Regions from separate parts of the Acinetobacter sp. CY05 genome, predicted to be linked through region 1. Evidence: riboswitches for the same ligand, from Rfam matches in the RefSeq annotation. Region 1 holds a riboswitch; the other holds the start of a gene.
The links. Region 1 has a riboswitch for glycine ahead of AC5YCD_RS07765 (D-amino acid dehydrogenase). Riboswitches for the same ligand answer to the same signal wherever they lie in the genome.
Positions count from the first base shown of each region.

Region 1 (6,101 bases):
CCACCAATAGCCTGCAACACTATGTCTGGCAATTGAGCCAGCTTGTGACCAGCTGCCTGCAAATTCAGGACACGCGGCTAACCAAAAGAAACCTTTGGAACGAATCACGCCTGGCCAGTCTTCTTGAATCAATTGATAAAAACGTTCTGGATGAAAAGGTCGACGTGCGCGGTATACAAAACTATGAATGCCATATTCTTGTGTCTCGGGCAACTGTTCACCACGTAATGTGCTCAGCCAACCCGGTGCTTGCGCGGCTTGATCAAAATCAAACAGTTGAGTATCTAAAATACGCGCTAAAGGCACTTGCCCAAAACTGGAAACTTCAATTTTTGCTGCTGGATTTAAAGCGTTTAAGATTGCGAAAAGTTCTTGACGCTGGTTATCATCAATCAAATCAATCTTATTTAAAATCATGATATTACAAAATTCAATTTGATCAATCAATAAATCTACAACATTGCGATCATCCTCTTCACCCAAAGATTCTCCACGTGTAGATAAACTGTCATAAGACCGATAGTCTTTAAGGAAGTTAAAGGCATCAATTACGGTCACCATCGTGTCTAAACGGGCAAAGTCACTTAAGCTGTGTCCATCTTCATCGGCAAAGCTAAAGGTTTCTGCCACCGGTAAGGGTTCTGAAATTCCTGTAGACTCAATCACCAATTGATCAAAACGCTGTTCTTGTGCCAAGCGTTTAATTTCCACCAGCAAATCTTCGCGTAAGGTGCAACAAATGCAACCGTTGCTCATCTCAACCAATGTCTCATCAGTCCGGGAAAGGCTAGCTCCCCCTTGACGCACCAAAGCGGCATCAATATTGACCTCCGACAGATCATTGACAATCACTGCGATTTTACGCCCTTCTCTGTTGTTTAAAATGTGATTGAGTAAGGTGGTTTTACCGGCACCTAAAAAGCCAGATAACACAGTCACAGGCAGTGGATGATGAGGCATATTGGTTCAGATCTCTTAACCCAAAAAAGTTTAATAATGTTATGTTATAACATATCAAAATAAAAGCGTACTTTGTTTGATTTATAGACAAATTATCCAAGTTTTCAAGACAATCGTCGTATGAAACACTGATTCAGTCTGTATGGCATGTTATAGGCTTACTGTCTTGCAAAACTTAAATCACAGCATGAACATCACGATCTTCTTGCTTGGGGCTAAAAGAAATTGGGGAATAACACGGCTGATGTCTACCATGTATGTTTCTTTGACAACATCTGGAAGCTACTAAAAGAATCAATATAGATCATGGTTGAATCAATGATTTTATTTTGTCCTTTCATATACTCACTGAAAAATGATCTATCTCTACGAAGAGATAGATCATAGAGGTATTAGTGGCGAATACAGATTTTGCCAAAATGCTGACCAGATTCTTGGTAACGGAAGGCTTTCGCCAAATCTTCAAGATTAAATACACAGTCGATGACAGGTTTCCATTCAAAGCTTTCTAGCGCCTGAATCATGTCTTGTTGATGGGTACGGCTGCCGACAATTAAACCTTTTAAGCTCAGTTGTTTCGCCATTAATTCAACCGTTGGAATCTCACCCGCATAGCCTGTTAAAATGCCAATTAAAGCAATATGACCGCCAATTTTACAGGCACGAATAGATTGCGCTAAAGTGCCAGGCCCACCTACTTCAACTACAATATCAGCGCCTTGGCCTTGGGTGAGTGCTAAAACTTGATCGCCCCAATTTGGAATTTCACGATAATTAATCACATGATCTGCGCCAAGCGCACGTAATTTTTCAGCTTTTTCTTCAGACGACGTAGTTGCAATGACTTTAGCCCCTAAAGATTTTGCCATTTGTAAGGCAAAAATTGACACACCACCTGTACCTAAGATCAATACTGTATCACCCGCTTGAAGTTGACCATCCACAACCAACGCGCGCCAAGCCGTTAAGCCTGCGGTGGTTAAGGTGGCTGCCTCTTCATGGCTATAATTTTTAGGGGCATGCGTAAATGCAGTTGCAGGTGCATTGACCATGTTACGTGCATAACCATCTATCCCATCACCGGGTACAGTTTTAAAATCGGACAAAGTGGCAGGGCCGCTTTGCCAAGTCGGAAAGAAACAGGACACCACATGATCCCCCACTGCAAATTCAGTCACGTCCGCACCAACGGCTGTAACCACCCCTGCACCGTCAGACATTAAAATACGTCCATCTTCAGTCGGGAAGTCGCCACGTGCAACCACCAAATCATGGAAATTTAATGAATTGGCATGAATTCTCACTTGAATTTCGCCATTGTTTGGTGCAGAAATTTCAGGTAGTGCAACGGCTTGTAGCTGATCAAAACCTGCAGGATGTTGAACAATAATCGCTTGCATAAAACTTATCTCTTGATGGGTAATATTTTTCTTGTCATAACGCTGATGGCTAGACATCGCCTGATCTTGAATGAAAGCTATTGTAAGCTGACAAGGATTTGACATTATTGTAGCAGCAGATGAGTGCTTGAAGATTTGACTGTAGTGTAGAAAACGATAACAACAAGCAGCTCATCCTAGTTATTTATCTTCTTGGCATATGCTTATGCATCATAAACCATGATGATAAGAGAGCAATCAAACTAATTTGACTCACCGAAGGAATAGTGAGATGAGATGTGCTATGCCCTGCTGCTAATAAAATGCTTTTATGTATTGTAAGGCCATCAAAGCTGGGTGTGATATCGCCATCACTGACCATTCATGCTTTTTGGTTTATCACAATATCGTTTAGCACCTGCTCGATTTGGACAGTTATCAAAAGCAGCTTTACAATATTTGTGCCCAATACTATGGAGCTATTTACGCTTGCCAGTGCTTTATGCGTGATTTTATTTATTAGTATTTGGGCATTGATTATGTGTTGTTATTTACGCTATTACAAAACGCAACCTCACTTGCATCAAGCATCTAAATTTAAAATGCCAAAGCATTGGTTATTTTGGCTTTTACCGACCTGCTCAAGCTAAAGCTCGACATAAGTCAGTCTAGTGTTTTGATCTATGCAACGAGGTGAATCAATGATTCACCTTTTTTAACAGATGAACAACACGATGTATCATTATGGTGCAATTAATTTTTGCTACTGTTGTTTTCAGTGCGGTCACACAAGGAATAACGGCTGCACATTGCTTCAATTACGATTATTTTATTCTGGAACTTAAAATCAAGGATGGCATCGTAATTGCATAATAAAAAAATCGTTACAGGAGAGAAATCTTCAATGATTCGCCGAAGGTGCAACATCCCGGAAACTCTCAGGCAAAAGGACTGTAACGCATAATAAAAAATCTGGAGAGTGCATCAGCACACCGAAGGAGGAAGGGGCAATCCCGAAACTCTCAGGTCCAAGGACAGATGGGATATCACCTAAATTAGTGAGGACGATATGACCCATCATATTGCTATTATTGGTGCAGGGATCACGGGTGTGACCACTGCATATGAACTTGTCAAGCAAGGCTTTGATGTCACTGTTTTTGAAAAAAACCTCTACCCCGCAATGGAAACTTCCTTTGCCAACGGCGGTCAATTGTCTGCCTGTAATGCAGAGGTGTGGAATCAGAAATCCACCATCGCTAAAGGCTTAAAGTGGATGTCGCAAAAAGACGCGCCATTGCTGCTCAATCCTTCTTTTAATCTGCATAAATACACATGGTTAGTGTCATTTTTAAATAACATTAAACATTATGAAAACAATACCATTGCCACAGTACGCCTTGCCTTAGAGGCGCGTCAGCATATGTTTCGCATTGCTGATGAAGAAGGCTTTGATTTTAATTTAGAAAAAAAAGGGATTTTGCATTTTTATCATAATCAATATGAATTTGAGGTGGCTAAAAAAGTCAATCAGTTGCTGCAAAAAGGTGGCTTAGAGCGCCATGCAGTCACACCTGATGAAATTAAGGCCATTGAGCCCACCTTAACCGGTCAATATTACGCTGGTTTTTATACACCAGATGATGCGACGGGTGATATTCATAAATTTACCCGCGGCCTAGCCGCAGCATGTGAAAAATATGGGGTGAAGTTCTGTTTAGGAGCCAATGTGTTAAATATTAGCCCGCATCTTGATCGGGTTGATATTCTCTACAGCCAACAAGATGCCCAACAGCAACAGACATTTGATGGTGTAGTGATTTGTGGTGGTGTCAATAGTTACCATTTAGGCGAACAACTGGGCGACAAAATTCATATTTATCCAGTCAAAGGCTACTCAATTACGGTCAATTTACAAGATGAACAGAGTGTTAACAATGCGCCTTGGGTGAGTCTATTAGATGAAAGTGCAAAAATTGTCACTTCACGTTTGGGCAAAGATCGCTTCCGTGTTGCTGGGACGGCAGAGTTTAATGGCTATAACAAGGATATCCGCCATGACCGTATTCAGCCTTTGGTCGATTGGGTCAATAAGAACTTCGATATTGCCACAGATAATGTGATCTCATGGGCGGGCTTACGTCCAATGATGCCGGACATGATGCCACGTGTACAACGCAGTTGCCAATCACGGGTCTTTTATAATACAGGGCATGGCCATTTGGGGTTTACCCTATCTGCTGCCACAGCAGTTTTGATACGCCATGAAATTCAAACTGTATTGGCTGCTGCTTAATCCGTATCTACGGAGGCTAAAATCATGTCAAATTTTGTCTCTGAATTACGGCAAAAAAATAAAAAACGCGGTTGGCAGTTATTTGCCCTCGTCTGTGTCTTACAACTGATCACGGTACTGGTTGCTTTAAGTATGCAATCCATCTAAGACCTGCCTACTGCACAAAAGTATATCACTCACGGCGCAGCGATTTAGATCGTCGTGTGTATAAAAAATAGGATAGACAACATGAAATTATTTACTGAACACGGTCACTTAGCGATTGCCAAAGAACTTTACGACTTTATTGAAAACGAAGCTTTAATCGGCACTGGGATTGACAGTCAAACCTATTGGCAAAATTTTGAAACAATTGCCCTGGAATTTACCCAAAAGAATAAAGATCTGTTGGCCAAACGCGATGCGCTACAAAGTCAAATTGATACATGGCATCGCAACAATACTTTCGAATTAAATGCTTATAAAGCTTTCTTAACAGACATTGGCTATTTACTGCCAGAGGTTGAGGACTTCCAAGTCACGACCACCAATGTAGATGAAGAGATCGCTACGCTTGCCGGTCCACAGCTGGTTGTTCCTGTACGTAACGCGCGTTATAGCTTAAATGCCGCCAATGCACGTTGGGGGTCACTTTATGATGCACTCTATGGCACAGACATGATTGCAGAAACGGATGGCTGTGAAAAAACTGCACGCTATAATCCGCTACGTGGTGAAAAGGTCATTGCTTTTGCCAAAGATTTCTTAGATCAGACCTTCCCACTACAAAATGCGAGTTATCATCAAGCTACACAATGGTCAATCCAAAATGGCGCCCTATCGATAACCTTACAAGATGGCACAACCACAGGCTTAAAAGATCCAAGTCAATGTGTAGGATTAAACGGTGACTCAAATGCACCATCTGAAATTATTTTCAAGAATAATGGCTTACATATCATCGTTCAATTTGATGACCAACATCCTATTGGTCAGCAAGACCTAGCTGGTATTAAAGATATTTTAGTTGAAGCAGCTGTCACTACCATTCAGGATTTAGAAGATTCTGTGTCTGCGGTAGATGCTGAGGATAAAGTTGAAGCTTACCGTAACTGGTTGGGTCTCATGCGCGGTACTTTACAAGAGACACTGGAAAAAAATGGTAAAACCATTACACGCCAGCTCAATCAAGATCATAGCTATCAAGATTTATCCGGCACTCAGCACGTATTAAAAGGACGTTCATTGATGCTGCTACGTAATGTTGGACACCTGATGACCAATCCCGCGATTTTAATTAATGGTGAGGAAATCTTTGAAGGCATTATGGATGCATTGATTACACCTTTACTCAGTTTAACGGACCTACGTGGTGAAAACCCTTTCACCAACTCGCGTACGGGTTCGATGTATATTGTGAAGCCCAAAATGCACGGCCCAGAAGAAGTGGCCTTTACGGTGGCGTTGTTTGGTCGGGTTGAACAAGC
Region 1 is NZ_JCAKMW010000007.1:48,480-54,580, reverse strand. It holds gene zigA (zinc metallochaperone GTPase ZigA) at 1-960, opposite strand, end outside; gene AC5YCD_RS07775 (zinc-dependent alcohol dehydrogenase family protein) at 1,353-2,417, opposite strand; partial or broken gene AC5YCD_RS07770 (amino acid transporter) at 2,724-2,947, shown strand; glycine riboswitch at 3,217-3,303, shown strand; gene AC5YCD_RS07765 (D-amino acid dehydrogenase) at 3,409-4,635, shown strand; gene AC5YCD_RS07760 (hypothetical protein) at 4,660-4,782, shown strand; gene AC5YCD_RS07755 (malate synthase G) at 4,864-6,101, shown strand, end outside.

Region 2 (6,101 bases), on a different contig from region 1:
AGGTTTGATTAACGATCCAGATATGAATGATTCATTTAACATTGAAAAAGGTTTACGTTTAGGGCGTAAACTATTGCTAGAGTTAAATGAAAAAGGCTTACCATGTGCCACAGAAGCCCTTGATCCAAACTCACCGCAGTATTATCAAGATTTGATTTCATGGTCAGCGATTGGTGCACGTACCACAGAAAGTCAAACTCACCGTGAAATGTCATCTGGTTTATCTTCACCAGTTGGCTTTAAAAACGGTACCGATGGCGGCTTAACTGTGGCCACCAATGCTATGCAATCGGTCAAACACGGTCATAGCTTCTTAGGCCTAAACGAAGCAGGTCAAGTGTCGGTTATTCATACCTCGGGCAACCCATATGCACACGTGGTACTGCGTGGCGGTAATGGCAAACCCAACTATGATGCGGGCTCTGTCGCTGAAGCTGAAGCTGCCTTAGCCAAAGCTAAAGTGAGCAACAAAATTATGATTGATGCTAGCCATGCCAACTCAAACAAAGACCCGTACTTACAACCTTTAGTGTTACGTAACATTACCGAACAAGTGCTTGATGGCAATAAATCCATCGTTGGGATTATGGTCGAGAGTCATTTAAAAGGCGGTCGCCAAGATATTCCAGCCAATTTATGTGATTTAGAATATGGCAAATCAGTCACTGATGGCTGTATCGATTGGGATACCACTGAACAGGTCTTGCTCGAAATGCACCATGCCTTAAAAGATGTTTTAGTAAATCGCTAATACAGACTTGCATAATGCTAGACGCCATCTTAGGATGGCGTTTATCATTGAGAAACAATAAAAAATGAAGGCAGCACGATGAATGAACTTGAAACTCACTTAAGTCAAATTAAGCATTTCCAATTTGTGCACGAGCATTTATTTACTTCAGGACAACCCACTGCTGAACAACTGGCACAGATGAAAGCTTACGGAATCACCACGGTGATTAATTTAGCCTTAAATCATGCCGATCAGGCGATACAACGTGAAGATCAAATCTGTTTAGATTTAGGTTTAAACTACTTACAAATTCCAATTTCTTTAGATACTCCATCGCCTGATCAATGCATCTTGGTACTGGATTTAATCGATCATTTGGTGGGTGAACAGCTGCTTTGGGTGCATTGTGAAAATAATCACCATGTCAGCAGTTTGATGTACGTTTATCGTCAATATTATATGAATATGGACATGCCAAGCGCCCAAGCATTGCTGCATGAGATTTGGGAACCAGATTCAACATGGACCGGTTTGATTCATGCGGTTACTTTACAATTACAAGGTCGTAAAGCAACCCAAGAACTCAATTTATCTTTGATGAAAGCTGATCACTTTGCTTGACGACTAATCAGCACCGTGGCAGTAGATAAAATACCTTCTTGACGACCAGTAAAGCCTAATTTTTCCGTGGTGGTGGCCTTAACGCTAATTTGATTCACGTCTACCTCTAAAACATCAGCAATACTTTGGCGCATGGCTAAATTATGTGGTGCTAATTTTGGACGTTCACATGCCACGGTAATATCGGCATTATTGAGGATATAACCACGATCTAAAATTAGCTGATAGACATGCTGTAATAATACCCGACTGTCTGCACCTTTAAATTTTGGGTCGGTATCCGGGAAATGCTGCCCGATGTCACCCAAAGCCAGCGCTCCTAATAAGGCGTCGCTGAGCGCATGCAACACCACATCACCATCTGAATGGGCTTTTAAACCCTGACTATGGGGAATTTGAATGCCAGCCAAAGTCACAAAATCACCTTCTTCAAAGGCGTGTACGTCAATACCTTGACCAATTCGAATGTGTGGCATCATGCTTGTTCTCCCAAACAAATAAATCTTAGAAATGTTGTATTCATGCTTTTGATTTCGCTATATTAGCAAGCAGCACAATCTCGACAAAGTATAAGCGATCATGTGGCAAAATACTGATAACAATCTTATTAAAACACTGGGCCTTGTAGCTTTAGCCTGTTGCTCAACATTTGCCACGGCAAGCGTGATTGAATGTCAGGACCACCATCGCCCAGGGATTTGTGCAAGCGGCTTACAAGAATCTAGAGAAAAGCTCAACAATCATTATCTGACTGCATTATTGGTTAGTGATGCACCCATTCGTTTACTGCAAGATACCCAAAAATTATGGCTCAAGCGTAGCCAGCAATGTAAACAAACTCGCTGTTATCGCCAGCAAATTGAACAGCGTGTAGATGATTTAAATTTATATATTTCACTCAATCAAACCCTTACCCAACATTATTTAAAATTTGAACAAGGTCAGATTTCGGCACAGCCTGTGCATTTAAAACTGCATCAATTGGGTAAAGACAGTATTAAAATTGAAGGCATTGCCTATCGTAATCCTAATAATCGTGTAGAAACCCAAACGATCAATTTTTTGGCGTATACTACCCCCCAAGAAAAAACCCAAATTATTGATAATGAACATGATTGCAAATATTCTTTTGCCTACTCTAAAGCTATTTTAGTGGTGAAGACTCAGCAACAAGGCTGTGAACGCTTTAGCGGCGTATATAGACTCTACGATTAAAAAAGCCAGTATACACTGGCTTATTCTGTTGGATGTTGACGGGCAATAGCTTGACTGACCATCACCGCTGTAGCGGCAGATAAGGTCCATCCTAAATGGCCATGACCAGTATTATAAAAAATACGCTCGCGTTTCCCACGTCCCACCACAGGCATCATATTAGGCATCATCGGTCGCAGTCCTGCCCAGGGCACTACACTTTCGGTACACACACGAAAGTTACGATTCACCCAATCAATCAGTGGTTGAATACGATCAGCACGAATATCACGGTTATAGCCATTAAATTCTGCTGTACCGGCGACACGTAAGCGATCTACCCCCAAACGTGATGTGACAATTTTAGCACTTTCATCGAGTAAACTGACCCAAGGTGCATGGCTTTGACTATGACTGTCATTTAAATTCACAGTAATAGAATAGCCTTTAACGGGATAAACATTCACGCGATCACCGAGCATACGTGCCAGATGATAGCTGCCCACCCCGCCGCAGACTAAGACTGCATCCACCTGCATTTCCTCAATGACTGCTGCATCAGAGTGCATATTTTCTTGACTGGCGCGATATTCAACCCTTACCCCTGTGGCATGTGGCTGCATCTGGGTGACTTCCTTAGCAAATAGGTAATCTACCCCGTATTTTTTTGTCGCTTGAGCTAATCCCATGGTGAATTTATGGATATCACCTGTGGCATCTCCTGGACAGTAAAATCCGCCGTAATAATTGCCAGTTAAGCTGGGTTCAATAGTTTTTATTTCCTCTAAGGTGACCGCATGACGCTCCAACCCGCCTGTACAGAGTAAATCGTTGACACGCATGGCCACTTGATAGTCGTGTTGAGTATGATAAAAATGTAAAATGCCACGTTTTTCTAGGTTAAAGTCGATTTGTTCTTGTTTAGCAATGGCAAATAAACGCTGCCGTGCCAAGAGTGCCATTTTAACCGTATCACGCGTATTGGCTTCATAGTGTTTGATATTACCTAAAAATTCGATTAACCAAGCATATTTATGTAAATCAAATGAAGGATTTAATAATAAGGGCGCAGTTTTTTGCGACATCCATTTTAAACCTTTTAATACTGTGGCTTTTTGGTTCCATACTTCCGCATTACAGGCGGACAGTTGCCCACCATTGGCAAATGAAGTTTCCATGGCAGGATAGAGATGTTTATCAATGACAGTGACCTGATAACCGAGTTTCACTAACTCATAGGCAGAGGTCACACCGGTGATACCTGCTCCAATGACAAGAATATGGCGCATAACAGGCTCCTTGAAATGTTATTATTATTTTGCATTTCATTTTCTCCCCATCTGTCATGTTTACCTGAGAGCTTTACCCCTTCGGTGAGTTAAGTCGAGCCTAACTTCTCTCCAGAATGTGATAGCAGCTTGTAGTCCTTTTGCCTGAGAGTTTCCTGGGGTGTTGCTCCTTCGGCGGACTGATGTCTCTCTCCTACAAGCTGTAGTAGATCAATCATTATGAGCAATTTTTATACCAAGCCAAGCATAAAATTTGTTCACATTTTGCAGCGTCATATAAAAAATTTTAAATTCAAATGAAATCAATTTTTTTAGGAAAAATACTAATGTTGTTTCAGCACTATAAAACTTTATTTCAACACTATCCTTTAGAGCAACTGCTACACACTGATCTGTTACAGTTAGCACATCAAGCTAAAATCAGCAGTTATTACACTCCCTTTGAGTATATCAATACACAGGCTAAAGTGGTGTTGCTCGGGATTACCCCGGGGCGATTACAATGGCAAAATGCCATACAGGCTGTACAACAAGCGCTTGCTCAAGGTTTAAACGATGATCAAGTTTTGGCATATGCCAAACAGCAAGGTGCCTTTAGTGGTCCAATTCGCCGCAACTTAATTCAAATTTTAGATCATCTTGGTTTACAGCAAAAGTTACAGCTGAACTCAACCGCCGCATTATTTAATGAAGCACAGCATTTAGTAAATATGAGCGCTGTCTTACCGCACGCTATTTTTATCAATTGTCAAAATTATAATGGCACGAGTCCTCATATACTCAAAAATGATTTTTTATATCAACAGCTTGAACAGTACTTTCTGCCACAGTTAAAAGTGTTACCCAATGCTGTTTATATTCCGCTCGGTCAAAGTGTGGCGCATGTACTCTCTCATCTAGCTAACTTAGGCTATTTAAAAAAGCAGCAGATTTTACAGGGTTTTCCTCACCCATCTGGTGCCAATAGTGAGCGGATTCAATATTTTTTAGGGAAAAAAGCCCAAGCTGAACTGTCACGCGCAACAGATCCCATTAAAATTGAACAAGTCAAAGCAAAGTTAATACAACAAATGCAGCAGCTACAAATTTAATACATGAAAAAAGCCTCATATTGAGGCTTTTTGATTTAACGATGGGTGTGTACTGACATCACAATCCCCATACTGGCCATTAAAGAAATTACGGCTGTCCCGCCATAACTCATAAAGGGTAAAGGGTCACCTGTAACGGGCAAAATACCGCTCACCATGCCTGAGTTTAGAAACACAAAGAAGAAGATCGTTAAGCCCACTGTACCGGCATATAACTTACCAAAATTATGAAAACTGTTTAAACCAATGATTAAGCAACGAAAAATAATCGCGGCATATAAGCAAATTAAGGCAAATACCCCGATAAAACCAAACTCTTCAGCAAAGGTTGACATAATAAAGTCAGTATGGTGCTCAGGTAAATAACCTAAATGCGACTGAGTACCCTCTAAGTAACCCTTACCACTTAAGCCACCAGAACCAATGGCAATTTTAGATTGAATAATATTCCAACCTGCCCCTAATGCATCAGACTCAGGATCAAATAAGGTTAAAATTCGTTTCTTTTGATAGTCTTGTAAAAAAAACATCCATAAGGCAGGGGCTGCTACCAGCAATGCACCTATAGCACCGCCAATCAGTTTCCAAGACATACCACTTAAAAACAGCACAAAAATACCCGGAATAATCAAACCAATATTCAGATCGGGTTGTAAGACCACCAAAATAAAAGGCACCAGCAAAATTAGCATAGCAACCACAATATGGCGGAATTTAGGTGGAAATGGACGCAAGGAGAAATACCATGCCATCATTAAAGGCATCGCAAATTTCATAAATTCACTCGGTTGCATACTGCCAATGCCCGGCAAACTAATCCAGCGTTTTGCCCCTAAACGCCGCTCACCAATAAATAGTACCAAAACCAGGAGCACCAACGAAATCAGATAGAAATAAGGACTGACCGCTTGATAAACTTTGGGTGGAATTTGTGCCAAAGTAAACAGTAAAATAAAGCCTATCCCAAAACTAATGGCTTGACGCATTACCATGGCACTATCTTGCGAGGCACTATAGACCACACACAGACCTAAGGCAGAATTGAGCAATAAAAAACACAATAACCAAGGATCAAGGTGCAACTTGGTCCAACGTGAGGAATCACTTTTCATGCTTAAGCCGTCACGAACTCCATGACGTAAAAAGCGATACTGTTGAGAGGGAATCATTGCA
Region 2 is NZ_JCAKMW010000010.1:67,053-73,153, forward strand. It holds gene AC5YCD_RS08915 (3-deoxy-7-phosphoheptulonate synthase) at 1-751, shown strand, start outside; gene AC5YCD_RS08920 (protein tyrosine phosphatase family protein) at 830-1,354, shown strand; gene ispF (2-C-methyl-D-erythritol 2,4-cyclodiphosphate synthase) at 1,342-1,833, opposite strand; gene AC5YCD_RS08930 (A1S_1983 family putative colistin resistance protein) at 1,934-2,569, shown strand; gene AC5YCD_RS08935 (D-amino acid dehydrogenase) at 2,590-3,837, opposite strand; glycine riboswitch at 3,960-4,043, opposite strand; gene AC5YCD_RS08940 (hypothetical protein) at 4,164-4,928, shown strand; gene rodA (rod shape-determining protein RodA) at 4,964-6,097, opposite strand.
Region 2: another riboswitch for glycine. It lies ahead of AC5YCD_RS08935 (D-amino acid dehydrogenase); the one in region 1 lies ahead of AC5YCD_RS07765 (D-amino acid dehydrogenase).